Regions from separate parts of the Caldalkalibacillus thermarum genome, predicted to be linked through region 3. Evidence: riboswitches for the same ligand, from Rfam matches in the RefSeq annotation. Region 3 holds a riboswitch; each other region holds the start of a gene.
The links. A riboswitch is a leader RNA that binds a small molecule or an ion and turns the genes downstream of it on or off. The one in region 3 is predicted to bind thiamine pyrophosphate.

Region 1: linked by a shared signal. The riboswitch ahead of thiE (thiamine phosphate synthase) and the one ahead of thiC (phosphomethylpyrimidine synthase ThiC) in region 3 are both predicted to bind thiamine pyrophosphate.
Region 2: linked by a shared signal. The riboswitch ahead of tenA (thiaminase II) and the one ahead of thiC (phosphomethylpyrimidine synthase ThiC) in region 3 are both predicted to bind thiamine pyrophosphate.
Region 4: linked by a shared signal. The riboswitch ahead of thiT (energy-coupled thiamine transporter ThiT) and the one ahead of thiC (phosphomethylpyrimidine synthase ThiC) in region 3 are both predicted to bind thiamine pyrophosphate.

Annotation. Positions count from the first base shown of each region.
Region 1 is NZ_BMKZ01000011.1:3,369-11,188, reverse strand. Features, by position in the region: gene IEW48_RS05915 (metallophosphoesterase family protein) at 1-437, shown strand, start outside; gene IEW48_RS05910 (hypothetical protein) at 455-772, opposite strand; gene IEW48_RS05905 (glycerate kinase) at 917-2,065, shown strand; gene IEW48_RS05900 (hypothetical protein) at 2,436-2,975, shown strand; gene nfsA (oxygen-insensitive NADPH nitroreductase) at 3,051-3,818, shown strand; gene htpX (protease HtpX) at 4,000-4,890, shown strand; gene yfkAB (radical SAM/CxCxxxxC motif protein YfkAB) at 5,032-6,204, opposite strand; TPP riboswitch at 6,323-6,413, shown strand; gene thiE (thiamine phosphate synthase) at 6,479-7,105, shown strand; gene thiS (sulfur carrier protein ThiS) at 7,166-7,366, shown strand; gene IEW48_RS05870 (thiazole synthase) at 7,370-7,820, shown strand, end outside.
Region 2 is NZ_BMKZ01000010.1:34,168-41,987, reverse strand. Features, by position in the region: gene IEW48_RS05620 (hypothetical protein) at 41-292, opposite strand; gene IEW48_RS05615 (spore germination protein) at 332-553, opposite strand; gene IEW48_RS05610 (peroxiredoxin) at 953-1,618, shown strand; gene IEW48_RS05605 (helix-turn-helix domain-containing protein) at 1,631-1,876, shown strand; gene dapD (2,3,4,5-tetrahydropyridine-2,6-dicarboxylate N-acetyltransferase) at 1,980-2,693, shown strand; gene IEW48_RS05595 (N-acetyldiaminopimelate deacetylase) at 2,795-3,943, shown strand; TPP riboswitch at 4,048-4,149, shown strand; gene tenA (thiaminase II) at 4,515-5,189, shown strand; gene IEW48_RS05585 (D-alanine--D-alanine ligase) at 5,516-6,589, shown strand; gene IEW48_RS05580 (UDP-N-acetylmuramoyl-tripeptide--D-alanyl-D-alanine ligase) at 6,660-7,820, opposite strand, start outside.
Region 3 is NZ_BMKZ01000023.1:1,763-9,582, reverse strand. Features, by position in the region: gene motA (flagellar motor stator protein MotA) at 184-984, shown strand; gene motB (flagellar motor protein MotB) at 977-1,735, shown strand; gene IEW48_RS10100 (hypothetical protein) at 1,856-2,071, shown strand; gene thiC (phosphomethylpyrimidine synthase ThiC) at 2,096-3,868, opposite strand; TPP riboswitch at 4,060-4,173, opposite strand; gene uvrA (excinuclease ABC subunit UvrA) at 4,297-7,158, opposite strand; gene uvrB (excinuclease ABC subunit UvrB) at 7,164-7,820, opposite strand, start outside.
Region 4 is NZ_BMKZ01000018.1:17,198-25,017, forward strand. Features, by position in the region: gene cls (cardiolipin synthase) at 1-61, shown strand, start outside; gene IEW48_RS08750 (YwiB family protein) at 139-624, opposite strand; gene thiT (energy-coupled thiamine transporter ThiT) at 629-1,177, opposite strand; TPP riboswitch at 1,312-1,416, opposite strand; gene speB (agmatinase) at 1,538-2,410, opposite strand; gene speE (polyamine aminopropyltransferase) at 2,495-3,322, opposite strand; gene IEW48_RS08770 (transglycosylase domain-containing protein) at 3,486-5,564, shown strand; gene IEW48_RS08775 (YwgA family protein) at 5,740-6,246, opposite strand; gene IEW48_RS08780 (HD domain-containing protein) at 6,260-7,606, opposite strand; gene IEW48_RS08785 (lytic transglycosylase domain-containing protein) at 7,785-7,820, shown strand, end outside.

The sequences.
Region 1 (7,820 bases), on a different contig from region 3:
TCCACTGTGGAGATTTTTGTGTGGATGAAAACCGGTTCCCTTTTAATAAAATGACCCTTGTCAAGGGGAATAATGATTTTTATGCCGCTGTTCCCCTTGATCAAGAACTAGAATGGCAAGGAATCCGCTTTTTTGTGACCCATGGCCATACATATCAAGTGCATTATTCCATGCTGCAATTGAAATACCGAGCCCAAGAGGCAAGCGCCCAGGTGGTGTTGTTTGGCCATACTCACCATCCGGTTTGTTTTGAAGAGGAGGGGATTATCTATGTGAATCCTGGCAGTTTTAAAGAACCCCGCGGATTCTCCAAGCCAACTTTTATCCTCCTCGACATTAAAGGAGATGAAGGGGATAAGCAGTTGCAATTCACTTACTATGACCATCGTTATCAGCGGGTACCTGAATTGAGCCGCACGTTCCGTCTCCGGGCTTGAGATCAGGAGGTTGGTGATTATTGATGGGTTTTTTCGATTTGTGTTTCCTCCTGAATGCGAAACCAGATATTTAGATCATTAATCATGCTGGCCAGCTCTGCAATCTCGTCGTTCAGCTGGCAGGAACGTTCAAAATCAGATTCATTGTTTAACGCCTCTTGTTTTTGCTCGATGAGGCGCTCCAGCTCCTTAATCCGGCCTGGGATATCTGAACGGTACTGTTCCCATTGCTTCAAAATTTGAGCTTGTTCAGCAACTGAATAAGCTTCCCAGTCCCGGTCCAGAACCGGGATGTAAATGCCTAAGCGTTGATCTAATTGGAATTGGTAAGCCATTGTCGTCACTCCTATGTTCTATATTGTAGTATATAAGTACCGCATTGTTAAGGCCCAAGGCAACGCAAAGCCCCTTATACAAGTGGGAAATTATAAGTATACAAACTAAAATACAGAAAATTTAAATCGTGGAGAGCAAAGGGGATGTCTATGCATATCGTGCTCGCACCCGATTCATTTAAAGGATCCATGTCCAGCATGGAGGCAGCCCACATGATGGCTAAAGGAATTAGGGAAGTGCTGCCTGATGCACAGGTCACCACTGTTCCTGTGGCAGACGGAGGAGAAGGGACAGTGGATGCGGTGCTGATGAGCACCGGGGGAGAAAAGATAACGCTTCCTGTAGAAGACCCGTTAGGCAGGACCGTTGAAGCTGCATACGGCTGGCTGCCCGATTCGCACACGGCAGTGATTGAGATGGCTGAACCTTCTGGGCTTAACCGGCTTGCTCCAAATGAACGGGATCCATATACCGCTTCTACTTATGGTACGGGCCAGTTGATTAAGGATGCGTTAGACCGGGGAGCCCGGCACCTGATCATCGGTCTGGGCGGCAGTGCCACAGTCGATGGCGGTGTTGGGTGTTTACAGGCCCTGGGTTTAAAGTGTTTTGATCAGCATGGCCGCTTGTTAAAACGGGTGGGAGGAAAACTGGACCGGATTGCCCGCATTGACATTTCGGAACTGGATCCCCGTTTGCAACAGGTGAAAACAACGATTGCTGCTGATGTGACGAACCCGTTGCTCGGCCCGGAAGGGGCTGTCTACGTGTTTGGTCCTCAAAAAGGGGTTCAGAAAAAGGATTTGGCCTATTTTGAGCAAGGCATGGCCCTTTTTGCCGAAGTTGTGGCCGAAACGACCGGAAAAAGACTGCATAACGAGCCAGGCAGCGGTGCAGCAGGTGGTTTTGGCTTCAGTTTGCTAACCTTTTTCCAAGCAGAGATGAAGAGCGGCATTGAATTGATATTGGAAGTGTGCCACTTTGAATCACATGTCAGAAGTGCTGATTTAGTGATCACTGGGGAAGGGAAACTGGATGCCCAATCCCTCTTTGGCAAAGGGCCCATCGGCATCGCCCGCTTGGCTAAGAAACACGAAGTGCCCTGCATTGCCCTGGCTGGAACCGTGGAAGGAGATCCGGTTCAAGCCCGGGAGGAGGGGCTGTTGCTTATGATTCCCATTGTGGATCAACCGATGACACTGGAGGAGGCCATGGCACAGGGACCGAAGCTGATATACAGAGCAAGCAAACGGTTAATGGAAACACTTAAACTAGGGAAAACACTGTTGTAGAATGGGCGGTTGGCATGACAGTGACAGATGCCTTCAAAGCCCAAACCATGACTATCCTTGTAACAAGGTTACAGCTATTCTGGTAACCATGTTGTTATGGTTGATTTTGGTTGTGGGAACCAGTAAGGGGCAGCACAGGCTGGCCAGGATTTAGCGTCCTGGCCTTATTTATATTGTTAAGCTTTTGTCACAAACCAGAACGGTTTATGCTAGCTAAAATAAGTTAGAATATATAATAAGATAACGGACTTTAAAGTACTAAAACGTCAATGTAGCGACGCTGAATACAGCGAAAAAATTAACGGGAACTAACTTCTGTTATGTGCTCGGTAACTTAAAACCCAGTGGGGAAACAGGAAGGATAGAAAGAATGGATCAACTTGAGCAATCTTTGAAATGTGAACGCTTACAAACCGACAATATACACCCCTTGACAGAAGGAAACGGGACTGGAGCAGGGTTAAGAGACTGGAAATGGCTGCTTCAAGCGGTGATTAACAGGACGGTTCAACAATATATTGCCCGTCCGCAAAACCGGCACACGGGGTTGATGTGCTTGCATATTTTCGGAACCGAGTATAAAAAAGCGGGACTCGAACCTAACCAAAGCGCACTTTCTGCTAAGCTGCCTATTCTCATTAGACGGCTTCTGGAAAGCCTATGTTATGTGCTGTGGTCTCAAGACCATCGAAATTTATTAATGATTAAAGGGATTGTGGGGCAAGAAACATTGACGCCAGCCGGAAAGAAACAGTACCATTTCTATATAGCAGATGATACCCTCATCAATCTGGAAGAACTGTATCACCAGGTTTATTCTCCCAATAAAGAGGGTAATCAGAAAGAGAGTGAAATCGTTGTTCATTTTTTGCTGGAGGACCGCAAAGTGTTGTTGAAACATCGCCCGTAACTATCCTACTGGTGGAAACATACAGGACGAGACATGGAAAAGGAACAAAAAAAGCATAAGATGGGGTGAAACATCATGACCACCTTTCCGGCTCAGGCTGAACGCGTTGTCCAATTACTACAAGGACATCGTTCCATTCGCAAGTTTACCGAGGAGAAAATCCCTGCCGCAACGATTAGTGAAATTATTCGCTGTGCCCAGATGGCTTCAACTTCCAGTCACTTACAAGCTTACTCTATTATTGGGGTGACAGAGCAGTCCCTCAAGCAAAAATTGGCTGAGTATGCTGGCAATCAAACTTATGTGGAAACATGTTCCCACTTTCTTGTTTTTTGCGCTGACCTCCATCGCTTAGATTACGTAACAAGGGCCCAAGGTGTGGATGTGACGGAAACGCTGGAAACAACTGAAAAATTTATTGTCGCTACGGTGGATGCAGCGCTTGCCGCCCAAAATGCTGCAGTAGCTGCTGAGGCCCATGGACTGGGGATTGTCTATATTGGAGGCATCCGTAACAACCCTGATAAGGTTGCAGATTTGTTGGGATTACCCGATAAAGTGTATCCCGTTTTTGGAATGTGTCTGGGTTATCCGGATCAAGATCCGGAAGTGAAACCTCGCCTTCCCCAATCCTGTGTCTATTTTGAAAACCGTTATCCAGATTTACATTCGTTAGCTGATGAACTGAAACAGTATGACCAAGAGGTCAAACAATACTATCTGCAGCGGACGAAAGGCAAACGTCAGGACACCTGGACAGATATGGTGGTCAAAACACTCTCTACTCCTTCCCGCACCCATATGAAATCGTTTTTGAAGGAACAAGGATTTCCATTAAAGTAAATGGAGTTGATTAATAAGCAGGCCGGATGATAGGGAGACCTGCTTTTGAATCAGAAGAATATGTAGACCGAGGTAAAAAAGTGACAAATCTGTGAACGTCAACGTATTTTCGGCAAAGGCTGCTGTAGAGAGGGTATAATGATGTGGGAACGAGAAACAACATTGGGATAGGGGGATGAGAATGGCTCGTCGTATTTTTTTCTTTATCTTAACTAACATTATGGTGTTATTAACCATCGGTATCGTTCTATCTCTTCTTTCTGTTTTGACAGGTTTTGAATGGTATCTGGCAGATGGACAGATTAATCTGGTCTCCCTGCTCATTTTCAGTGCGGTTGTTGGTTTTACAGGCGCCCTGATGTCTTTGGCCATGTCCCGTTGGATGGCTAAGAAAATGATGGGTGTCCGGGTTTTAGATCCTGATCAGCCCCTTTCTCCCCGTGAGCGCATGATTGTGGAGAAAGTGCACCGCTTGTCCAGGGCGGCAGGATTGACCCATATGCCTGAAGTGGGTGTCTATCAGTCTCCTGAAGTAAACGCTTTTGCTACCGGTCCGACCAAGAAGCGGTCACTGGTTGCTGTTTCTACAGGCCTTTTGGAAACCATGGATGATGAAGCGGTAGAAGGGGTGCTGGCTCACGAGGTGGCCCATATCGCCAACGGTGATATGGTCACTATGACCCTGCTGCAAGGAGTCATTAACACTTTTGTCGTCTTCTTCTCCCGGATTATTGCTTTTGCCGCTTCCCGCTTGGTGAAAGAAGACTTGCAACCCATTGTTCACTTTGTAGCGATTATCGTGTTTCAGCTCCTGTTCTCTATTCTGGGCAGCATCGTGGTTATGGCTTACTCCCGTCACCGGGAGTTCCACGCTGACCGTGGCGGGGCTGATTTGGCTGGCAAAGACAAAATGGTACATGCCTTGCGGTGCTTAAAAGCCTACGTCAACAGGGTTGACAACAGCCAGCAAGCGTTGCAGACCCTTAAAATCAACAATCAGCGTAGCTGGTTTAAGCTGTTTGCTTCCCACCCTGACTTGGATGAGCGCATTCGCCGTTTGGAAGCAAAATAATGAAGCAAAAACGCAGATTCTAGCAAGTGAAAATCCGAATTTTTCCCCTAAAAACACTTAAACGAGCCGAGAAACTGATATCTCGGCTCGTTTTAGTTCATGCCTTTTTCTATTCTAAGCGGAGAAGGATATTTGATTTGTTTAATCACTGCTTTTCTTCAAATTAATGCCGTGTCGGTTGCGGAAGTCAACCCCTTGGTAATAGGTATGGGTAACGAGAAGATTGGGACCGTTGCACTGGGCTTGGGGACAACAGCATTTCATAGGCTTGAAGGCTGGGTGCTCTTGCCAGCGTTCAAAACAGGTGGTCAAGGAGTCCTGTTCGATATGACCAAGAGGACCGACGTCTCCAAAGTCAGTAACGGTTACTTCGCCGGTAAAAATGTTGCAGTTTAAACGGTTGTGGCCATCGGGATCATTGCGAACGGTTGTATTCGGGGTGTTGTATATGCGTTTGATTAAAACCAGGTCTGCTTCGTTTTGACTGCACGCGTAGAAAGGAAGGGTGCCAAACAGGATCCACAAGTCCGGGTCTCGTTCATCTAGCAGACGATGGTAAGTTTCTCTCAATTCATCCAAGGTAAGCACCTGCATGTTCCGGGCAAAGTCACTGGGATACAAGGGGTGCACTTCGTGGCGCTGGCAGCCCATCTCTTTAATAAGATAGTGAATCTGTCCTATTTTATCCCGGGTAAAGGGAGTTAATAAAGATTCTGCCGAGACAAACACCCCTGCTTGAGCTAAGGCTTTGGTATTATCCACTAACCGCTGGAACGTTTTTTCGGCCTGGGCAAATGAGACTTGGTGCATGTGACGGGCATAGGCAATGTGATAAAAATCCTCCGCATCCCTGTAATTGTAGGAGATATGCAGCACATCCACATAAGGCAAAACCGATTCATAGCGGGACAGATCAAGGGTTAAGTTGGAGTTGATCTGAGTCTGGGCGCCTCTCTCTTTGGCGTAGCGCAGCAGAGGAACAATGTATTCAGCAATGATTTCCTTATTGTACATCGGCTCTCCGCCAGTGATGCTAAGTGTATCCAACAGTTCTACTTCGTCCAAACGTTTAAGTAACAACGACAGGGGGATGCGTGTTTCGGATTCTTTCACAGTTAGCACATCGCCAACGGCGCAGTGTTCACAACGCAAATTACACAGGTTGGTTACGGTAAACTCTACACTGGTCAGCCTGTTTGTCCCCAGCTCGTTGCGGCGAAACAAGGATTCCCAGGGATCAATATGCCGTTCATCAGGAAGCAGAGATTCTCTGTTAACGGGCTGTATCACCTGTTTCTCAGCTTGTTTGAGCATGCTGACTCCTCCTTTATTATTCTCCTTTATTTAACGACACCTTCGCGCTTTCGTCAACGATTGATTGACATAACTCCTAACTAAAGGTATGGTTAAAGTAAAAGGGAATATGAATGGTGCAATCGACTAGGGGTGCCTGTTTGGGCTGAGAGAGACCCTTATTACCTGATCTGGGTAATGCCAGCGCAGGGAAGTCGAATCCGGTGCTAAAGAACCTGATTCCACTTTCTTGCGTGCAGAAAGTGGTTTTTCTATTTTAAAGGGGGGTTCGGTCATGAAGGATTTTTCCTTATACGTCATTACAGGGGAACAGTTTTATCCGCATCGACATTATCTGGAGGTCATTGAAGAGGCTATTCAGGGTGGTGCCGATATGGTTCAATTGCGGGAAAAGAAGAAAACCAAGAGAGAGCTGTTAGACATGGCCCGTCAACTGAAAGCTTTATGTGACCGGTATAAGGTTCCCTTCATTGTCAACGATCATGTCGACATTGCACTGGCCGTTGATGCAGACGGGGTTCATTTAGGACAAGATGATTTGCCGCTGGAAGAGGCCCGCAAAATTTTGGGCCCCGATAAAATCATCGGCATTTCCACCCACAATCTGGAGGAAGCTAAACGGGCGGAAGAAGGAGGTGCCGATTATATTGGAGTTGGCCCCGTCTTTCCCACCAACACCAAAGAAGATGTGGTCGATCCCGTTGGTCTGGAGTACGTGCGGCAAGTGGTGGAACATATTCGCATTCCTTTTGTCGCTATTGGGGGCATCAAGCTCCACAATGTGGATCAGGTGCTGAAGGCAGGGGCCAAGCGCATCTCTATTGTCAGCGCTATTGTTGGTGCTGAAAATGTAAAAGAGGCAGCCCGCGCTTTTGCCCGCAAATTAGAAACGGTCCGGTAAACCTATCCATCAACAGACAGTGCTCAAATTAACGGACAGCGGTGCAAAGGAAGTGAAAGCATGAAAACGTTAATCGTCAACGGAAAAGAGACTCAGGTGGAGTGTGAAACGCTTGAAGAGCTTATCGAACATTATCAGTTAAATAAGCAACATGTGGTTGCCGAAGTAGACGGCCATATCGTGGACCGCTCAATGTGGGGGCAATATCAATTGGAGCCCGGGTCCAAAGTGGAGCTGGTTCACTTTGTAGGGGGAGGTTAAATGATGACGGCCAAAGCATCAAGGGAATCTATGTTGCGCAATGATCCGCTGGTGATTGCCGGGAAAACCTTACATTCCCGTTTTTTCCTGGGCACGGGACGTTTCCCTAATCCATATGTCCAAATTGAAGCGATTAAAGCCTCGGGAGCTGAGGTACTCACCTTTGCTATTCGCAGGGTTAACTTAGAACATCCGGATGAAGATGCCATCTTGCAACATTTAGAAGGGATGTCATTTACCTATTTGCCCAATACCAGCGGAGCCAAAACAGCTGAAGAAGCGGTGCGGATTGCCCGCTTGGCAAAGGCCTCAGGATTGTCGGACTGGATTAAAGTGGAGATTAGCGCCAACGAAAAAACCTTGCTTCCCGACCCGGTGGAGACACTTAGAGCGACGGAGCAGCTGGTGAAAGAAGGCTTCGTGGTGTTGCCATACACATCTGATGATCCGATTC
Region 2 (7,820 bases), on a different contig from region 3:
TCTTTATCCCTCCTTGTGCTGGATACAATAGGACAGCGTATTAAGGCAACCCATCCGATTCGGATGTTGGCCCAGGGGATAGATCTTCATCATCTGCTGCCGGAAGCGGGGCTGCCACCTGTCCGGGGTCAGGCACTTCCCCCAGAGGCACCTCTTCATCCGCGCGTGTCTCAAACTGTCGATAATAGGCGGTGGCAGTGGCCCGGTTTTGGCAAATAATCGTTTTGCCAATGTTAAGTGAGCCAATATTCGTGATCGCATTCACTCTGATATTCGTAATCCTGATGTTCATCAGCGACAGTCCTTCCCTCAAGCTTCTCCGTTCCTAGGTTTACAATTGTTTTTGAGGCTGATCAATCAGGTCAGGATCTTTGACCAGATTTTTATCAAAGTTGGTGGCCGGCCCATTCACAGCATCCCCGATAACCCTTTGCCCGCCGACTGCTTTGGCGTTGGCCGAGTGCCCCTTATGGATAACATTGCCGAAGTTGACCGAACCGTTGCTGGAAACGTTGTTGATTCTGATTCCAAATATATTATTGATATGTGTCACTGGAATCACCCGAATCACCTTTTTGGCATGTTTGATTTATTGTATGTTTAAGGGTTTGACGCGTGAGTTGTTTTTCTTTGCTCTCTGCTTTCTAAGGTCGAATGAAAGACCGGGAGCCCATTCCCCCGGTTTGAGTAAGATTGGCTTATATTGCAAGACTTCATTTAGGCCTTGATAGGCCTTGACACTACATTCTATGCACAGAAGGGAGAGATGCCATCATTAAGGGAGCTAGTTCCTTTCAAAATTTTATAATAATGCCTGTCTTTTTGTGCGGTTCGCAGACTTGATGAAGGAATAAAAATTTAAAAAAAGCTCTTGTTTTTTTGACCTCTTTTTACTACAATGAAGGTATAGAACATAAAACATAGTTGTTTAATAGGAAAAGGAGGAATATCGATGTCCGGTCAAACTCTTGAAACGGTTCAAACCGCACCAAGTTTGCCTCGTATCGGAGATCCTGCTCCCCAGTTTGAGGCACCTACTACCCATGGTCCTGTAAAATTGGAAGATTACAAAGGATCCTGGCTGGTCTTGTTCTCCCATCCGGCTGACTTTACACCGGTTTGCACGACAGAATTTATTGCTTTTCAAGAGATTTATCCCCGTCTGAAAGCACTGAACACCGAACTGCTTGGTTTAAGTGTTGACAGCTTGCCGGCTCACATTGCCTGGGTGAGAAACATTGAGGAGAAAACAGGGGTCAAAATTGAATTCCCGGTCATTGCTGACTTGAGCCGTGAAGTAGCTACCAAATACGGCATGATCCATCCTAATGAAAGCACCACAGAGACGAACAGGGCTGTGTTTGTGATTGATGACAAACAAATCATTCGTGCACTGATCTATTATCCGCTGACCACCGGCCGCAACACGGAAGAAATCGTCAGACTGGTGGAAGCTTTACAAACCACAGATAAACATCAAGTATCCACTCCGGCCAACTGGAAAAAGGGCGACAAAGTGGTTGTGCCACCGCCTCAAACTCAAAATGCTGCTGAAGAACGCGTAAAAGATCCTAACCTTGAAGTGATTGACTGGTATTTGACTAAAAAAGAGCTGTAAGGAGGCAGGCTGATGCCTTGCACACAGCCTGAAAGTTTTCTTTCTTCAACTGAGATTAGGTTCTATTTGCAAACCCTTCTTGATCAACCCCTGACAGAAACGGAATTGTCGAAGCAGGTACAGCACCCCCTGTTTAAAGTGCGCAGTACGGTGCGTGAACTGGCTAGACTGGGGTATGTGCAACAGGAAGAACACGTTTCTCTGACGGAGAAAGGATTAACCTATTTACGGGAGGCACAGGAAACACAAGACACTTAATAGGTTCTTTTATTAGCCGTGCAAACCACTTGCACGGTTTTTTGTCTGTACTATAATGGAAGAGAGATTTTTGTGACTAGACCCAGGCAAGGAGGAAATAATGATGAAAATGATGGATGCCAATGAAATTATCAGCTACATCCAAAACAGTGAAAAAACAACCCCAGTTAAGGTACATATTAAGGGAAACCTGGAGGATATTAATTTTGGTGAAAAAACAAAAGCTTTCATCACCGGCAATGTAGGGGTTTTATTTGGCGAGTGGAAAGAGATCCAAGCTGCGATGGAAGCTAATAAAGACAAAATTGAAGATTATGTAGTGGAAAATGACCGCCGCAACTCCGCCATTCCACTGCTGGATTTAAAGCATATCCACGCCCGGATAGAGCCCGGCGCCATTATTCGCGACCAGGTTGAGATCGGTAAAAATGCTGTGATTATGATGGGGGCTGTCATTAATATCGGTGCTGTAATTGGTGAGGGCACGATGGTCGACATGAATGCAGTGATCGGCGGCCGGGGGACTATTGGAAAAAATTGTCATATTGGGGCAGGAGCAGTTATTGCCGGTGTCATTGAGCCTCCTTCAGCTAAGCCAGTCGTCATCGAAGATAATGTGGTCATTGGCGCCAATGCGGTCATTCTAGAAGGAGTGCGTGTAGGCAAAGGTTCCGTTGTAGCGGCCGGCGCCGTTGTCACTGAGGACGTCCCTGAAAATGTTGTCGTAGCCGGTACACCTGCCCGCATTATTAAGCAAATTGATGAGAAGACAAGGGCAAAAACTGAAATTAAACAGGAATTAAGACAACTGAAATAAGAGTAACGGAGCATGTCCACTCACCGCAGCCTTCCCTATTATTATTGAAGAGGGGGAAGGCCCTTATTTATATCATAGGTACCGTAAAGGAGTAGTTAGAGATGGATCTCACTCAATTTGTTCAGATACGGCGTGATCTCCATCAAATCCCAGAACCTGGATTTAAGGAATATAAAACTCAGCAGTACATCCTGGATTACTTGAGGCAATTACCCGGGGAGCACTTAGAGGCAAAAACGTGGAGAACAGGTGTTTTAGTTAAAATTAAAGGTAAACAGCCCCGGCAGACCATTGGTTACCGGGCCGATATGGATGGACTGCCCATTCAGGAGCAAACGACGTATAGTTTTAAGTCCAAACATCCAGGTTATATGCATGCCTGCGGCCATGATGTACATATGGCCATTGCTCTCGGTTTGGTCACCCATTTTGCCCGCCAACCGGTTGATGATAATGTACTGGTCATTTTTCAGCCGGCAGAAGAGGGGCCAGGGGGTGCCCAGCCCATGCTGGAGAGTCAGGAGTTTCAGTCCTGGAAACCAGATCTGATGCTCGCCCTGCATATTGCTCCTGACTACCCGGTGGGTACCATTGCCACCAAAGAGGGGATTTTGTTTGCCAATACCTCAGAATTGTTTATCGATTTTACCGGACGGGGCGGGCATGCCGCTTATCCCCATCTGGCCAATGACATGGTGGTGGCGGCCAGCCATTTTGTTACCCAGCTGCAGTCAGTGGTTTCCCGCAATATTGATCCCCTTGATTCGGCTGTCATTACCATTGGAAAAATTACCGGGGGAGAGAAACAAAACATTATCGCTGAAACTGCCCGGGTGGAAGGGACGATTCGGACCTTATCCATGCAATCGATGAATAAAGTGAAAGGGCGGATCGAAGCACTGCTTAAGGGCATTGAAGCGGGGTTTGAATGTTCAACGGCCCTTGACTATGGCGCCAATTATTGTCAGGTATACAATGATCCTGCCTTAACCCGCCAGTTTATGAACTGGGTCAACACTCAACAACATGTGCGGTTAATCGAGTGCCAAGAGGCGATGACAGGAGAAGATTTCGGCTACTTCCTGCAGGCCATTCCCGGATTTATGTTTTGGCTGGGTGTAGACAGCCCCTACGGCTTACACCATGCCCGGCTTGAGCCAAAGGAAGAAGCGATTGGTGTGGCGATCAAGCTGCTGATCGATTATATCACATGGAAGAGTGGGCAAGATGAAGCGGCAATAGAACAATAGGGGCAGGAAAATGAATAATGTTTAATGAATTAATTTTTAGGTTGTCAGCTTAAAGCAAGTATGCTACCCTATAATTTAGAATCTTACTACAACAGCATATTGCGGAACTCCACTAGGGGTGCTGTAAGGCTGAGAGAGGTATTAAACCTCAACCCTTGGAACCTGACCTAGGTAATACTAGCGTAGGGAAGTGGAGTCATGTCAGCGTCGCCTTGTTCGGCTGTGCCTGCACGGTCTGATAAGGAAGCACAGGCAAATCCATGTTTTATGCAGTGATTGATTTCTCTTCAATAACAGGCCGTTTGGGTAATCGCTTTATTGATCTGGTTCAATGTTCTGAATGCTGACTGACCACTCCTACCTAGGAGTGGTTTTTATTTTTCAGGAAAGGAGGCGTATCGATGTCGGACAGCTTGATTTTAAATGGACATATTGACGCCGCTGCAGTTGAACAAAGTGAATGAATCTTTGGATATTCACGAGCTCATCCAATTCATCAAAGTGATGGTCCAGTTTATTTATCAATGGTGCAGTACGCCGAAATCTGTAACGACGTGAAGGAGGAAGTGCGATGAAGTTTAGTGAGCGGTTATATCAAAAAGTGAAGCCTGTCTGGGAGAAAAACCACCAGCACCCCTTTGTGCAAGGGATCGGTGATGGCAGTTTAGAGAAGGATAAGTTTCGTTTCTATATGATCCAAGACTATCTTTATTTGATTGACTATGCCAAGTTGTTCGCCTTGGGGGCGGTCAAAGCTCACGATGTGGCCACTATGGGCCGTTTTGCCCGGCTGCTGGATGCCACTTTAAATATGGAAATGGACTTGCATCGCCAGTATGCCAAAAAGTTTGGCATCTCCGAACAAGAGCTGGAACAGGCCCAGCCAGCCCCAACGACTCTGGCCTATACCCATTATATGTTGCATGTGGCCCAAAACGGCACGCTGGCAGAGCTGGTGGCCAGCCTGTTGCCCTGCATGTGGAGCTACCACGAGATCGGCCAGGCACTCAATCAGATTCCGGGTGCCAGTGAACATGAATTCTATGGGGATTGGATCAAGATGTACGCCAGTGAGGAGTTCGGGGAATTGGCCCAATGGACCATTGATTTATTGGACGAAGAAGCGGAGGGCAAACCTGAGAGGGAACTGGAGCGTCTGGAAGAGATCTTCTTAAACACGTCCCGTTTTGAGTATCTCTTTTGGGAGATGGCCTATCACAAGGAGATGTGGCCGACTGATGATTAATCCTGAAGGCCTGGTTGAACAGGAGAAAGAGCAGTCGCTGCTTGTCTTTGACAATGTCTGTTTTAGTTACCCGTCACAAGATGCCTTGATGAGGAGACAATTCAATCTCCCAAAGATTTGGAAGGACGGCCGAATGGCTGCTGGAAGGTGGCTTGATAGAGGAGATTCCTCCCGTTGAGGAGATCTATTTCAACCTGGACAGTGAAAAATAACCAGTCAGAAACGAATACTCTCCTTAGAATAAACATGATATAATCATAGCACATGATGTCTCCATCGGCATATATATGTAAATAATTATTGCGGCTAAAGGAGAGTTATTCTGCATGAGTGATAAACAGGTACTGGGTTTGATTTACGGGGGAAAGTCAAGTGAACATGAAGTTTCATTGCGCACCGCTTTCTCCATCTTGCAGGCCATAGATTATGATAAATGGACAGTGATTCCGCTTTATATTCAGTTGGATGGCATGTGGGTGGAAGGGAGCAGTTTACAAAAGCCGCCTTCTGCTGTTGCCGAGCTCAGATTGGCCACTAATCGCCATCCGGACCTGTTAAAGCTGAAGGAAACGGTGGATGTTGTGTTCCCGGTCGTTCACGGTCCGTATGGGGAAGACGGCACTTTGCAGGGCTTGTTGGAGATGATCGACGTCCCTTATGTAGGATCAGGTGTGCTGGGTTCCAGTCTGGGAATGGATAAAGTGATGATGAAAAGAATGTTTGCTTTACACAATTTGCCTCACGGAGAATATTTGGCCTATACCCGTCAAGAGATTGACAAGAGGCTGGAGTCCATCTGTACAGAAATTGAAGCTCAGCTGGGTTATCCTGTCTTTGTTAAACCGGCCAACCTCGGCTCAAGTGTGGGCATCAACAAGGCTAAAAACGAGAAACAGCTGGTCAAAGCCCTGACCGAGGCAGCCGCGTTTGATCATAAAGTGATTGTGGAAGCATTTATTAATGGCCGGGAGCTGGAAATCGGTGTCCTGGGAAATGATGCAGACAAGTTGCAAACATCAGCGGTGGGCGAGATTGTCAGTACAGCCGAGTTTTATGACTATGAATCCAAATATAAAGATGGTGGAGCTGAGTTATTTATTCCGGCCAAAATCCCTGAGCGGGTGGCTAACGAAATGGCCCAGCTGGCCAAAGAAGCTTTCCTTGCTTTGGATTGTGCCGGTCTGGCCCGGGTTGACTTCTTTTGGGATGAAAAAGAAGATCAGTTATATTTGAACGAAATCAATACCATGCCTGGCTTCACGGAGTACAGCATGTATCCGCTGCTGTTCAAAAAAACGGGAGTCTCTTATCAGGAGTTAGTTGAAACATTAATTCAACTGGGGCTTGAACGCTTCAGGGAAAAAAAGAAGATCCGGGTTATTGCCCCAAGCTTGGAATAGGTAACTAAAAGCCGATTCCTGTCCCTGTGTCGTACAGCATGAATAGAGGGACGGGATCGGCCTTCTGCTTTTATGAGAGCAGTAACTCGATAATTTTTTCAAGCTTCATGCCCCGTGATGCTTTAAGCAGGATCACATGTTCTGGCGTCAGGTACGGTTTGAGCGCCTCAACGGCTTCTTCGTGAGTGGACACATGGGTCCCGCCCGCTGCTTTGGAGATCAGCGACGATTTTTCACCAACCGTAATCACAGTGAGCGGTTTGTTTTTTATATACTCGCCCACTTCCGTATGCAGCTTGTCAGACTGGTCTCCCAGTTCAAAGATGTCACCGAGCACAACGACTTTTTTCCGATTTGGATAGATATGCTCAAAAGTGTCAATGACCACTTTCATGGATGTCGGGCTGGCGTTATAGGCATCGTTGATCAGGATGCTGCCGTTAGGCCCGTCCATCGTTTGAAAGCGCATGTCCGAAACAGAAATGGACATCATCGTTTGTTGCAATGTCTCCAGGTTTATGCCTGACCGGTAGGCGATAAAGGCGGCAGGCAGCAGGTTGGAGATATTGTGTTCGCCAAACATGGGCATGAAACAGGAAACAGACTGGCCATCCACATGCAAATCAAAGAAACTGCCATGTTCTGAATAGGTGATGTTGGTGGCATAGATATCTGCTTCTTTCTTGATGCTGTAAGTGTACACCTTGCCCGAATACCGGGGGGCTTGGCTCATAACCAACGGATCGTCACCGTTAAGGACCACAAACCCATCTGGATCCGTATGAGGCAACAATTCTCCTTTGGCTTCAGCAATTTTTTCACGCAGGCCAAAAAATTCAATGTGGGCGTCCCCAACATTGGTAATCACACTGATGTTCGGCCGGGTCATGCGGGCCAAGAAATCGATCTCTCCAGCCCTGTTCATCCCCAGTTCCAGCACCGCTATCTCATGGTGTTTTTTAATATGCAACAGCGATAAGGGAACTCCCAAATCATTGTTAAAATTCTTATAAGTTTTATATACGTTAAACTTGGCGGATAACAGATGGGCAATCATATCTTTGGTTGTTGTTTTGCCGTTACTGCCAGTCACGGCAACAACTGGGAGGCTTAAGCGCCTGCGGTACCCTGCGGCCAGTGCCTGAAAGGCAGAACGTGTATCTTCGTTAAAAATAAAATTAACGCCTTGGTGTGTCTGACGAAGCTTGGGATCGTCCTGGGAGATGAGGAC
Region 3 (7,820 bases):
CTTATACACCTGCATTTCACTGATATTTCATTCATTAGCTATCATTGTAACATGTTAACGGTTCAAGCGGAATGACAAAAAGGCCATCATGCCAGGAAAGTTAAAGTAACATTAAACTCTCTACTCTGGTTTGCCGATATAATGATTAGGAACAATTTTTAAAGACAAAGGGATGACGAGGCAATGGATAAAACATCATTTCTAGGCATTATCATTGGTATTGCTGCAGTCCTATTAGGGATGATGGCCAAAGGAACGAACCTTGGGGTTCTAATCAACTCGGCTGCTATTATTATTATTTTCGTAGGCACGGTTGCTTCAATTACCATCGCTTTCCCTTCCAGCGAATTGAAGCGGATCCCTGCCCTGTTTCGCATTATTTTTAGCCAGCAGAAACTGCCCACTGTTCAGGAGCTGATTCCCCAGTTTAAGGATTGGGCCAATATTGCCCGGCGCGAAGGCCTGCTGGCCCTCGAAGACCATGTGGAAACAGTAGAGGATCCCTTCCTAAAATACGGCATGAAAATGGTGATCGACGGTCAATCACCCGAATTTATCCGCCAAATGATGGAAGAAGATTTGGAGGCCATGGCGGAGCGCCATGCGGCAGGTGCCCAAATTTTTTCCCAAGCCGGCACTTATGCCCCAACACTTGGGGTCCTTGGTGCGGTTATAGGCTTAATTGCCGCCCTGGGTGATTTAAATGATATTGAACGTTTAGGGCCTGCCATAGCAGCTGCCTTCGTGGCCACACTACTAGGTATTTTTACCGGTTATGTGCTCTGGCATCCCATGGCTAACAAGCTGAAGCGTAAGTCCCAACAGGAGCTGCAAATTAAACAGGTCATGATTGAAGGCATTTTGGCTATTCAAGAGGGAGTTTCGCCCCGTGTGATCGAAGACAAACTGCTGGCCTATGTTCCAACTAAACAGCGCCTGGTGAATGACACCGCCGTGCAAGAAGGGGAAGAGCTGGATGCGTAGATATAAAAAGCGCACTGATGAGGAGCATATAAACGAAACATGGTTAATCCCCTATGCGGATATGCTGACCTTGCTGTTAGCCCTGTTTATTATCCTCTATGCTTCCAGCACGCTGGATGCACAAAAACTGGAGCGCATTATTCAAACCTTTACCACAGCGTTTCAAGGGGGACAACCCGTGCTGCAATCTCCAGCCGTAACACCTGATGAAACAACGGAAGGAACAAACGATGAACAAGATGAAGAGGAAAGCCCTCAAGAAGAGCCAGGATCAGGCTTTAGAGAGAGGGAAATGGAGGAGTTGCGCCGTCTTCAGGAACGGATCAACACCTATATCAAGCAGCGTAACCTGCAACTGAGTCTTAAAACGGAGCTGACCGAAGCAGGGCTGATCATCACGATCCTGGACCATGCCCTTTTTGATTCGGGCAGCGCCGTCGTCAAACCGGATGCGGTCAAGCTGGCCCGGGAAATTTCTAATTTGCTGGTCTCAGATCCTCCCCGGCATATCGAGGTTTCCGGACACACCGATAATGTGCCCATTCACAACAGCCACTTCCGCTCCAACTGGGACCTCAGTGCCATGCGGGCCATTAATTTTCTAAAGATTATCCTGGAAAATGAGAACTTATCCCCTGAATACTTCAGTGTGCGCGGGTACGGCGAGTACAAACCAGTGGCCACGAACGACACAGCGGAAGGGCGCCAGCAAAACAGGCGGGTGGAAGTGCTGATTTTACCTAACTACTAGGCCTGCTGAGATAAAATGTTCATTTAGTTTTTCTTGGATAATTTGTCCCCACTCGTCATAGATATGGAACAAGCACTGATGACTTACCCAAATTCAACGATGGCGAAAGAGGGACTTTTTATGGAGTTGTTTGCATGGCTGCCCTCCCTTATTTTGTTCGGGGGATGCATCTACGTCATTTATCTGTTGTTGATGAAGGTGGTGCTTGTCCGCCGAATGGATTGCCAGGTTTGCTTATATTCTTTTAACTCTCCCTTGGGCAAGGTGAAGGTGGTTTGCCCTCATTGCGGTGCCCAATATATTATCCGCAAAGACAAAACTGTAAAGGGGCCTTAAGCGGCCCCTTCATTTGCCACACGGTTATTTGTAAAGCTGGCTGCCCTCCTTCTTAAATTCCTCCGCTTTTTCTTTTAAGCCTTTTTGAACGGCTGCTTCTATCTCCAAACCTTTTGTTTGGGCATATTCTCGGAGTTCGTGAGTGATTTTCATACTGCAAAACTTGGGGCCGCACATGGAACAGAAATGGGCGGTCTTGGCCCCTTCGGCGGGAAGGGTTTCATCATGATAGGCCCTGGCCCGTTCCGGATCAAGAGACAAGTTAAACTGGTCATTCCACCGAAATTCAAAACGTGCCTTCGACAGTGCATCATCCCTTTTGCGGGCATTGGGATGGCCTTTGGCCAAGTCAGCGGCATGAGCTGCAATTTTATAAGCGATGACCCCTTCACGCACATCATGCTTATTAGGCAAACCAAGGTGCTCTTTAGGGGTGACATAACACAGCATTGACGTTCCATGCCAGCCGATGACGGCTGCACCGATCGCAGAGGTAATATGATCGTAACCGGGAGCAATGTCGGTGGTCAGCGGACCTAAAGTATAGAATGGTGCTTCATGGCAGATCTCCATCTGTTTGTCCACATTTTCTTTCAGCAAATGCAGGGGCACATGGCCCGGACCTTCCACCATCACCTGGACATCATATTCCCAGGCTATTTTGGTTAACTCACCCAACGTTTCCAATTCGGCAAACTGGGCTTCATCGTTGGCATCCGCAATAGATCCGGGACGCAGTCCATCACCTAAAGAAACGGCGATATCATACTGATTCAGGATCTGACAGATCTCTTCAAAATGGGTATACAAAAAGTTTTCTTCGTGATGGGCCAGACACCACGCAGCCATAATGGAACCGCCCCGGGAAACGATGCCGGTCACTCTGCCCGCTGTTAATGGAATATATCTTAACAATACACCGGCATGGATCGTAAAATAATCTACCCCCTGTTCAGCCTGTTCAATCAGCGTATCCCGGTATATCTCCCATGTCAGATCTTCTGGCTTGCCGTTTACTTTTTCCAACGCTTGATAGATGGGTACTGTACCCACAGGAACAGGTGAATTGCGGATAATCCACTCCCGGGTCGTATGTATGTCTTTCCCGGTAGATAAATCCATAATCGTGTCTGCTCCCCAACGGATCGCCCAGGTCATTTTTTCCACTTCTTCAGCGACAGAGGAGGTGACGGACGAGTTGCCAATATTGGCGTTTACTTTAACATGAAAATGGCGGCCAATGATCATGGGTTCACTCTCAGGATGATTAATATTGACTGGAATAATCGCCCGGCCACGGGCAACTTCATCCCGGACAAATTCTGGAGAAACCCCTTCACGCAAGGCCACAAACTCCATTTCTGGCGTTATGATTCCCTGCCGGGCATAATAGCGTTGTGTAACCACTTTCCCTTTCTTGGCCCTGAGCGGTTTTCTGGCCGAACTTTGCGGAAGGTCACTGAACGGCCTGCCTTCACTCGAACGATATCCATTATCTTCAGGCTTTACTTTCCGGCCTTCGTATTCTTCCACGTCCCCTCTCTCCAAAATCCATTTTCTCCGCAGTGGAGGAAGCCCTTTCCTGAAATCGACTTGCTGTTCTGGATCCGTATAAGGCCCGCTTGTATCATACACTCTGAGAGGAGGATTTTTTTCTTCTCCCTCCGGCTTCAGTGTCGGTGATTGTTCAATTTCGCGCATAGGTACTTTAATATCTGGTCTGGAGCCTTGCACATACACTTTACGACTGCCCGGAGATGATGGAATCGAAACTTGTGGTTGAACATCATTCCCCATAAATAAAACCTCCTTAATTTAATGTGGTAAAGGAGGACATGATCCGGGTCAGTGAAGCTGAGCTACAGCACATAAGTTAATGGCAGCCATCGTTTAAAGCGCTTTGCAGCAAACTTAAAAGCCAGATCCTGGATATGGACCTGGCTTTCATGCGGCCGGATTGGCACAGGCAGCCAACACTGCCAACGTACTGTACCCGTTGTTTACTTCCCCACGCTGGTATTACCCAGATCAGGTCCAAAGGGTTAAGGAACTTCATCGCGTTCCTTTCTCAGCCTGGCTCACAGGCACCCCCAGTAATACTATTAGATTTTACACAAGTTAATATATCATAAAAAGTGTGGCAATTCAACCTGTTAAATATCCGTGTGATACCTAATCAGGCATCACACGGATAAACGGTGACAGCGGTTTATGGAACTTTATAGTCATACCTTGACGGTTTCTTGCTGTTTCATGCGCCGACGGTCCCGTTCCAAAATGGGCCCCAGATACTGGCCGGTATAAGAACGCTTGACCTGGCAGATTTCTTCCGGGGTGCCTGTGGCGACAATCTCACCGCCTCCGTCCCCTCCCTCAGGTCCAAGGTCAATTATATAATCGGCCACTTTGATCACATCCAGATGGTGCTCGATGACCAGCACCGTGTCCCCATTGTCCACCAGCCGCTTCAGCACTTCCAACAGGCGGCGGATGTCCTCGATGTGCAAACCTGTGGTCGGCTCATCCAGAATGTACAGGGTGCGCCCGGTGCTGCGGCGGTGCAGTTCGGAAGCCAGCTTCACCCGCTGGGCTTCCCCTCCGGACAACGTGGTGGCCGGCTGGCCCAGGCGCATATAGCCCAAGCCGACATCTTGCAAGGTTTGCAGCTTGCGCTTGATGCGGGGGATGTTCTGGAAAAAGTCAAGGGCTTCTTCCACGGTCATGTTCAGCACATCGGCAATCGTTTTCCCCTTATAGGTGACCTCCAGGGTTTCCCGGTTATAGCGTTTGCCCTTGCACACTTCACAAGGCACATACACATCGGGTAAAAAGTGCATCTCAATCTTAATGATCCCGTCTCCCCGGCATGCTTCACAGCGCCCACCTTTGACATTGAAGCTGAAACGGCCCTTTTTGTAGCCTCTCATCTTTGCTTCCGTGGTCTGGGCAAATACTTCCCGGATATCATCAAACACGCCTGTGTAGGTGGCCGGATTGGACCGGGGGGTCCGCCCAATGGGTGACTGGTCAATATTGACCACTTTATCCAGATGTTCCGTGCCTTTGATCTCCTCATGTTCTCCGGGTTTGACTTTGGAGCGGTAGTATTGCCGCATGAGCGCCTTGAGCAAAATTTCATTCACCAGTGTGCTTTTGCCTGATCCAGAAACCCCGGTGACACACGTGAACACGCCCAAGGGGATTTTGACGTTTACATTTTTCAGGTTGTTTTCCCGGGCCCCGATAATCTCCAGCCATTTGCCATTGGGCTGGCGCCGCTGGGCTGGGAGGGGAATAAATTTTTTCCCGCTGAGATATTGTCCGGTAAGGGAGTTGGGATTATTCATCACCTCTTCCGGCGTGCCCTGGGCCACCACCCGTCCCCCATGGGCACCAGCACCCGGACCAATATCGATTAAATGATCGGCCGCCAGCATAGTATCCTCATCGTGCTCCACGACCAGCAAAGTATTGCCCAAATCACGCATCTGTTCCAAGGTGCGGATCAAGCGGTCATTGTCCCGCTGGTGCAAACCGATGGAAGGTTCATCCAGCACATAGAGGACCCCCGTCAGCTTCGATCCAATCTGGGTGGCCAGGCGGATACGCTGAGCCTCTCCTCCGCTTAAGGTGCCGGCCGAGCGGTTCAGGGTTAAATAATCAAGGCCCACATCAATCAGGAATCCCAGCCGCTCCTCAATCTCGCGCAAAATGAGCTGGGCAATCTTTTGTTCTTTCTCCGTCAAGGTCAAAGATGCAAAAAACTGCTTGGCTTCTGCCACGGAGAGGCGTGTCACATAATCAATGTTTTTGCCATTGATGGTGACGGCCAACGCCTCGGGCCGCAGGCGGGCTCCCTGGCACTTGGGACAAGCCTTGTGGCTCATGTAGGCTTCAAGCTGTTCGCGGACATAGTCTGACCCTGTCTCCTTGTAACGGCGCTCCACATGAGGAATGACACCTTCAAAGGGGACATGTTGTTCCCGGATCTGGCCCAATTCATTCTCATAGCGGAAGTAGAAACGTTCTCCTTTGCTGCCGTACAGCAGCAAGTCTTGTTGACCTTGGGGCAGCTCCCCAAAGGGGGTATCACGGTCAATGCCAAAATGGTCACAGACGCAGGCTAACAGCTGTTCGTAATAGGGGGAACTTGAGCCTTCCCAAGGGGCAAGCGCCCCTTCGTTAATGGACAGGTTGGGATCAGGAATGACCAGGTCCGGATCTACTTCCAGGCGGCTGCCCAGGCCGTCACAGTAGGGGCAAGCCCCATAAGGACTGTTAAATGAAAACAGCCGCGGCGCCAATTCCTCGATGCTGAAGCCGCATTCGGGACAAGCCAGGTTAGAGCTGAACAGCAACTCTTCCTGACCGATCACATCAACCAGCACCTTGCCATCGGCAATGTCCAGCGCCGTTTCAATGGAGTCGGCCAAACGGGAGGTGATGCCATCCTTGAGGATAATGCGGTCCACGACAACTTCAATGGTATGCTTTTTGTTTTTCTCCAGTTTGATCTCTTCGGCCAGATCACGCACCTCGCCGTCAATTCTGACCCGCACAAAGCCTTGCTTGGCAATCTGTTCCAGCAACTTGGCATGTTCACCCTTGCGCCCGCGAACCACCGGAGCCAATATTTGCAGCTTGGTCCGCTCGGGATACTCCAGGATGCGGTCCACCATCTGCTCCACCGTCTGGGAAGTAATTTCAATCCCGTGGGTGGGACAGTGGGGGCGCCCGATGCGGGCAAACAGCAGGCGGAGATAATCATAAATTTCTGTCACTGTTCCTACTGTGGAACGGGGGTTCTTGCTGGTCGTTTTCTGATCAATGGAAATGGCCGGGGACAAACCTTCAATGGCATCCACATCCGGCTTATCCATTTGTCCCAAAAATTGGCGGGCATAGGCGGAGAGGGATTCCACATAACGCCGCTGCCCCTCCGCATAAATCGTATCAAAGGCCAAGGACGATTTGCCCGATCCGGACAATCCGGTCAACACCACAAACTGGTTGCGGGGAATCGTCACATCAATATTTTTCAAGTTGTGCACCCGGGCTCCTTTGACAGAGATGAATCGGTTGCTCATGCTCATCATCCTTCCAGTTCCGCTTTCAATTCCAAGATGAGATCGCGCAACTCCGCTGCCCGTTCAAAATTTAACTCCTTGGCAGCTGCTTTCATTTCTTTTTCCAGCTTCTTGATCAAATCTTCCTTCTCTTTGCGCGACAGTTTGTCTACATCGGGTGTGGCACGGTACGCTTCTTTATCTTCGATCACCTTGGTGGCTTCGATCACATCGTAGACCGGTTTGACAATGGTTTTGGGGGTGATGCCGTGCTTTTCATTATAAGCTTGCTGGATTTGGCGGCGCCGCTTGGTCTCTTCTATCGCCGCCCGCATCGACTCGGTCACGTGATCAGCATACATAATGACATGACCATTGGCATTGCGGGCAGCACGGCCAATGGTCTGGATCAGGGAACGTTCCGAACGGAGGAAGCCTTCTTTATCGGCATCCAAAATGGCCACGAGAGACACTTCCGGGATATCCAGCCCCTCTCTCAACAAGTTAATGCCGACCAGGACATCAAACACTCCCAAACGCAGTTCCCGGATAATGTGCATGCGCTCCAAGGTCTTTATCTCCGAGTGCAGATAACGCACCTTGATGCCGATCTCTTTCAGGTAGTCGGTTAAGTCTTCCGCCATTTTCTTGGTCAAGGTAGTGACCAGCACCCGCTCATTCTT
Region 4 (7,820 bases), on a different contig from region 3:
GCAGCCATGGTGGATCAGGACAGCGACACAGTTGTCATTGTTAATGGCACCTTGGCTCTAAAACACAACTGCCCGAAAGGAGCCAGACATTAAGAAACGGCTTTCTCCTGGACAGACCAGGAAAAAGCCGTTCTCCTTTTAGGCTTTCAGTGTCACTGTAAAGCGAATGTCCCCTACTTGATTGCCGTTAAGGGACAAATGATAGGCCCAGTGCAGTTCCCCGCAACGGTCTTCTCGACAGTGGTTTAAGTTGGTTGAGTTCTCGGAGCCCAGGGGCAAGGTTGTGCCCAACGGTTGAAACCGATAAGCCGTCGTATGGGTCTCCATGTTCAACGCCCCATAGGGTGTGTGATAGATCCCTTGTGTGGTACTGTTAAGCCGGTATTCATGGTTCATGCGGACCGCGCCATGACGGATGACCGTAACTCTATCCTGCTCAATCTTCAACGTGTTGTCTATGGGGCCGTCTTCTGTTTGCTCCCTAAACTTGAGATAGTATATTTCTCCTTTGCGGTACAAGGTTCCCTTTAAGTGCTGGATCTCTTCATCCACCGGTTGGCCGTGTTCAAACCTCTGGGCATGAATATGCAGCTTGACAGGTTGTTTTTCAACCGTTGGACTCATCTGATCACCTGACCTGCAAGAGTTGGGGACGCATCTTGATCAAGAAAATGACAATCAACAGGCTGATGATCATTTCCGGCAGTAAGTAAGACAAGTTATACAAAGCAGAATAGATGGCGACAGGCATCCCTTCCGGGGCATAGGCCCCAAACCAAACCACCCCGGAGACAAAATGGCTCAAGAAACGCAACCCTGAGGCCAGCACAATCCCCGTTGTGGCCAGGCCTATCATTTTTCCTGGTGTGTGGGCCTTATTAAGGGCGAACAGTCCTGCTGTTCCCAACAGGGCAAAAGCCAAGGGGTAATCCAGCACCAACTGCACGGGATGAACCACGTAACCACCCACCAACGCTTTGATCAGCCCCACAACGAGCCCGGCGGTCAAACCAGCGGCCACTCCCCGGCGCAAAGCCAAGACAAAGATAGGCACCATTACCAGTGAAATGGAGCCCCCATAGGCCCATAACGCCCCTAATTTTATAAAACTGAAGACATAAGCCACAGCAGCCATCATCGCCGTTTCGATCAAAACAAGCAGGCGTTGCCGTTCCATCATGCTTCCCTCCATGTAAAGTTTGACAATAATAAAAACCACTCCCGGAGGAGTGGCAGAAACAGAAATGTATCCTTAATCAGATTGTCCCAGGATCCGTTGTGCCAATTGTGGCCAGTTCGACAACCTGAAAGACCACTTCTGTTCCACTTTCCTCCGCTAGCATGACCTAGATCAGGTTCAAAGGGTTGGGGCCGCCGCCCCTCTCAGCCCGCCTCTGGGCACCCCTAGTGGAACACGGTCAACATCTATGGGATGTTTGCCTCTATTATAACATAAGAATGAGTGGCAAATATGATTAATCCCTAGTACAAACATATTTTTTTAACCTGTTACCTTTAAAGGCATTATGGCAACCCATTATTTTACCCAGCCCAACAGCATCTCCCGCACCAGCTTGGCAGCCACAATTTGCGTTTTCTCCGTTGGATCATACACGGGTGCCACCTCCACCAGGTCCGCCCCCACGATCTCAACATCCGCTTTGGCCAAAAGATGGATCGCTTCCAACAGTTCAGCCGAGCTGATGCCTCCCGCTTCGGCTGTGCCTGTGCCAGGGGCAAAAGCAGGATCAAGGACGTCAATATCAATGGTCACGTAAACCTTTTTACCGGCCAGTGAGGGTAACGCTTTTTTTAACGGCTGGGCCACTTCAAAGGGGTAAAAATGCATACCGGACTCACGCCCATACTTAAACTCTTCTCTGGTTCCCGAGCGGATGCCGAACGAATAGACCCGCTCCGGCCCCAACAGCTGGCATGCTTTCTTAATGGGCGTCGCGTGAGAGAGCGGTTCTCCTTCGTACTCCTCCCGCAAATCGGCATGGGCATCAATATGGATGAGATAAACATCCTCAAACCGGCGCTTGACTTCTTGAATGATGGGCCAAGTGACCAGGTGCTCACCCCCAAGGCCCAAAGGAAATTTGCCATCGGCCAGCACCTTGCGCACAAATTCTGCAATCAGTTTTAAGCTGCGGCCCGGATTGCCGAAGGGCAGTGGAATATCTCCCGCATCAAAATAACGGACTTCTTCAAGATGACGGTCCAAATAGGGGCTGTACTCTTCCAGCCCAATGGACACTTCCCTAATGCGGGCCGGTCCAAACCGGGATCCCGGCCGGAAGCTGACTGTGAAATCCATGGGCATGCCATAGATCACCGCCTCGCTTTCCTCATAATGGGGATGGCTGGCGATGAACACCTGCCCCGAATAGGCTTCATCAAAACGCATAGCAACCTCCTCCATTTCCTGCTGTGGCTCTTTGAGGACCTTTTTCAATACCAGCAGCTTAAACTGGCGCACCAATATGAAAGCTTACTCAGTCAAATCTTTAACAAATTTAGGCAAGGCGAACGCCGCTTTATGCACTTCCGGCGTGTAATACCTTGTCTCAAATGCCAACTGCTCAGGCAAACTGGCCTTGAGAGGGTCATGTTGTTTGGAACCGATGGTAAAGGTCCACAAACCGCTGGGATAGGTGGGAATGTTACAGGTATACAAGCGCGTAATGGGGAAGATTTCCTTCACATCGGCAAACACCTTGCGGATTAAGTCTCCGTGAAACCAAGGATTGTCTGTCTGGGCGACGAACAAGCCCTCATCCGTTAAGGCCTCAAAAATACCTCGGTAAAATCCCCTTTCAAATAACTTGGTTGCCGGGCCAACCGGCTCGGTGGAATCAACGAGGATCACGTCATATTCGTTGCGATGCTGGTGGATGTGCATAAATCCGTCATCCACCAGCACCTCAACCCGGGGGTTATCCAGTTCTCCAGCAATGTTGGGCAGAAACTTTTTAGAGTACTCAATCACTTGCCCGTCTATCTCAACCAAAACAGTTTTTTCGACACTCGGGTGTTTCAATACCTCACGGATGGTTCCCCCGTCCCCTCCTCCTACAACCAGCACTTTTTTGGGCCGGGGATGGGTGAAGAGCGGCACGTGGCTCATCATTTCATGGTAAACAAATTCGTCTTTATCGGTTGTCATCACCATCCCGTCTAATACGAGCATGGTGCCAAACTCTTCCGTCTCTATCACATCAAGTTTTTGATATTTCGTCTGTTCACTGTGCAAGGTTTGCTTCACTTTGGTCGTAATGCCGTGTGCTTTAGTCTGCAGTTCAGTAAACCACAATTCCATTCGATGTTCACCCCTTGCATTTTTGCTCTGAAGCTAACAAGCCAATTATAGCCAACCTTATTAAAAATGCAAGTATATTTCAGTATAAAACCGTTTGATCTTCCCCATACTGTTAGCAGCAACTTTTACATTTAAATGCTGCAACAAAGGGGGGTTTTGAAAGATGGAAGTGATCCATGAATCATGGTTGATCCGTTTTCTGAAATGGCTGACCAGGGTGCTCCTGTTTACATTTATGATGACCTTGTGTTTATCTTCTATTCTGCTGTTTAGTTTGTTATATTTGCGCTCACAGCCCTTACCCCCGTTCCAGATGCAGGAAACAACAGTCATTTACTCTGCCGACGGAGACATCATTGACCACATTCATGAAGGTCAAAACCGGACGTTCATTCCCATTGAGGAACTGCCCCCCTACTTGCTGCAAGCCTTTATTGCAGTGGAAGATCAACGCTTCTATCAACACTTTGGCTTTGACCTCAAACGCATCGCAGGGGCCATTGTGGCCAATATCCGCAACCGTTCCTATGTGGAAGGAGCCAGTACCATCACCCAGCAGCTGGCCCGCAATTTGTACCTGGACCACAGCAAAACATGGGAACGAAAGTTAAAAGAGGCCTTGTACACCATTCAGTTGGAACTGCATCTGTCTAAAACAGACATTTTGGAACACTATTTAAACCAAATCTATTTTGGGCATTCCGCCTACGGAGTAGAAGCGGCGGCCAATCTGTATTTCGGCAAGTCAGCCAGGGAATTGACTCTGGCTGAAAGCGCCCTGTTGGCCGGCATTCCCAAGGGGCCGCGTTATTATTCTCCTTTGCTAAACTACGCTAATGCCAAGTCACGGCAAGAGCTGATATTGCACCTGATGGAGGAACAGGGCTATATCACGGCAGCCGAACGGGAGGAAGCGCTGGCTGCACCGCTCACCCTTATCTCCCCCGAAAAACACCGCCAGGATGCCAACCTGGCCCCCTACTTCCGGGATTTCGTCCGCCAGCAGACCCTGGAGCGTTATGGCATCACTGAAGACGTCTTTGACCATGGCGGGTTGCGTATCTACACCACCCTTGATGCCGATATGCAGCGTTTGGCCGAAAACTTGTTGGAGAGGCATTTGCCCGCTGACCGGCCTTTGCAAGGGGCTCTCTTAGCGATTGACCCTCGCACCGGGTACATTAAGGCCATGGTGGGAGGGCGGAATTATGGCCAGTCCCAGTTTAACCGGGTGCTGGCTGAACGCCAGCCCGGGTCCTCCATCAAACCTTTTTTGTATTATATGGCGTTGGAACACGGCTTTACACCAGTCACGCTGATGAAAAGCGAACCGACCACCTTCACCTACGACAACGGACGGGCCACCTATACTCCCCGCAATTTCAATGACCGTTATGCCAATGACTATATCACGCTGGAACAAGCCATTGCCCGTTCGGATAACATCTATGCCGTGAAGACGATTATGCATGTGGGTGAAGAAAACTTCGTCCACACCTTGCACCAATTCGGTTTTGAACGCACTTTTCAACCCCTGCCCTCCCTGGCTTTGGGGGCTCAAAACGTCACCTTGCTGGAAATGGTCAAAGGCTATTCGGCTTTTGCCAATCAGGGTGTGCAGGCCGAACCACTGGCCATTACCCGCATTGAAGACCGGAACGGCAACGTCCTGGTTGAGGAACACCCCCGCCTTGAGTCCATCCTGGAACCCAACAACACCTTCATTCTTAACCGCATGTTGGAGCACGTCTTTGCAGAAGGGGGAACGGCTTACCGGGTCGCTTCCGTTTTAAACCGGCCCGCAGCAGGGAAAACGGGCTCCACCGACACCGATGCCTGGATGATCGGTTTTACGCCCCAACTGGCAGCGGGTGTCTGGGTGGGATACGATCAAAACCGCCTGATCAACCACAATAATGACGGACGCCTGGCGGCCACCATTTGGGCTCACTTTCTGGAAGGAGCCTTGGCCGGTCAGCCCCCTGCCTTATTTCCGGTTCCGGACGGGGTCGTCGGCGCCTATATTAATCCGGAAAACGGGTTGCTCGCCACTGAGCACTGTCCGGTCAAACGGTTGTTGTATTTTAAGAAAGGAACAGAACCAGTAGAGATCTGTACGGAGCACTTGCCCCATGAAGATACTGTCCCTGAGGCGGTCCAAGTGGATGAAGCTGCTTCCTTCTGGCAGCACTTAAAACAATGGTGGACAAAGCCAAACGGCCATGAACTTCCCCAATCTTAACTATGCGGTATCCCCTCATCCACGCCAAAAGGCAGGAGGGAGCCTCCTGCCTTTTGACTGTCCTAATCCATTTATGTTACCGACTTCAATTTCATTTTACTCCTGTTTACAGAAAGCGGTATCCTTTGCCACCAAAATGTCACAAAACGTTCACAGTTAACCCGGCAATCGTCAATCACGACTGGCGCAGGGCACGCAGTTCATCAATAAAGTCCAGCGCCTTATGTATCTCTTCCTCAGTGTAGTTTTGCTTACTTTTCACTTTTTGTACTTTGCTGATCAACTCTGCTGTGGGCAAATGATCAAAGTAAAGCAAAGTGGAAACCAGCTCCAGGAAACGGGAACTCTCCCCGTTCAGCTTGCGTATAAAAGGCTCCAGTCCCTTAATCTCGGTTGGATAAAGCCGCAGAAATTCCTCTCCCTTTTCACTCAGCCGGTATGTATACTGGGTATAGCCGTTTTTGTGTTCCTTCTTTTCACTGATAAACCCCAGATGATGGAGTTCTTCGATTTTGAGGCTTAACTCTTCAGAGTAGGGACCATAGAAATGAAAGTTGAACCGCTCGCCAAAGTCAAAGTTGAATTTCTTGGAGATATACACGATTTTCTGCAATTTCTTGCGGCCGCTGATCTCCCCTGCCTGCTCGAGCAAACACATGAGTTTGGCATGTTCTTTTAACACCGCATGTCCCCCTTTATCTTACTCCGCTCTTCTCTGCATCCCTGAGGGCCTGTTTAATTTTGGCCACTACAGCTGGGTATGTCTTTTCTTTTTCCTCCAGCAAATCTTGGGCAAAATAAATTTTATGGTCGGTTTGAGCCTTCCCTGAGATTGATTGGACAATATGGGAGGCTTGCGACAATTCCCTTAATTCCCCGTCTGGCATGAGCAGGTGGATCGGCAAGCGCTCCCCTTCTTCCCCGGGACGGTAGTAATCATAAGGCAGATCAGATGAGGACTCAAATTCCAAATAGTAATCAGGGTCAATACCGGCTTGCTTAAATAACTGCTCCAGTTCCAAAGACAGACGCATGTGGCTGGAGGGGTTAAATCCCACATATTTAAACAGCCGTCTATTTATAAATCTATCACACAAATCGGCCAGGATGCCATCCTTTTCTTCCTGCCACATTTGAAAATAATAGAGGATGGTGCTTTCATCCAGGCGCAAATAGTCCTTAAGCTCTATCTTTCCTGCCAAAAATCCTTCCAGCAGACGGGGCGGACAGGCAAAACGGTAACCTTGCTCATACAGATCTTTAACCCGTTTGAAAATTTTACGCAAAATCACATCCGCACTGCGTGTCACCGGGTGGAAATAAACTTGCCAGTACATCTGATACCTGGACATAATATAATCTTCGACGGCATGCATGCCGCTGTATTTGATCACCGCATACTCCTCATGAGGCCGCATGACGCGCAAAATGCGTTCCAAATCGAAATTGCCGTAATTGACCCCTGTATAGTAGGCATCCCTCAACAAGTAGTCCATGCGGTCTGCATCGATCTGGCTGGAGATCAGGCTGACCACCAGTTTATTTTCATAGGTCTTGGCGATCACTTCATTCACCTTATGGGGAAAGTCAGCGGACACCTGCTTCAAAACCTGATTGATTTGGGTCTCCCCCAGCAAGATCTTGCGGGTCCATTCCTCATGATCTGTATCAAATACTTTTTCAAAGCTATGGGAAAAAGGCCCGTGTCCCACATCATGCAACAGGGCGGCACACAAACAAAGCAAGCGGTCTTCCTCGCTCCAGTCGGGCATTTCAGAGGACCAAGTCGGACGGCTCATAAATTTTTCCAATATCCGGCGCATCACCTCGTAGACACCCAGCGAGTGATTAAAGCGGCTGTGTTCTGCACCGTGAAAGGTGACATAGCTGGTTCCCAATTGGCGAATGCGCCGCAACCGCTGGAATTCGGTGGTGTTGATCAGGTCCCAGATTAATTTGTCGTACACATGCACGTAACGGTGGACAGGGTCTTTAAACACTTTTTCTTCATCCAGTTTTTGGGTCAGTCTATGGCTCACCATGGTGCCCCTTTCCTGCATAACCTTAACTTGTCTTAATTTTATTTTAAACAAACCCAGGATAGATTAAAATGGCTTTAACGGCAAGGAGTTTGGTGTTCCATTGTGTGTCCTCAAGCGTGGTGCTATAATATAAGAAAAATTTGTTACATTCTATTCCGCTGGGAAGGAGCAGGTTGACGTGAGCGGCCCTTTTTGGCAGCCTCTTTTGGAATTA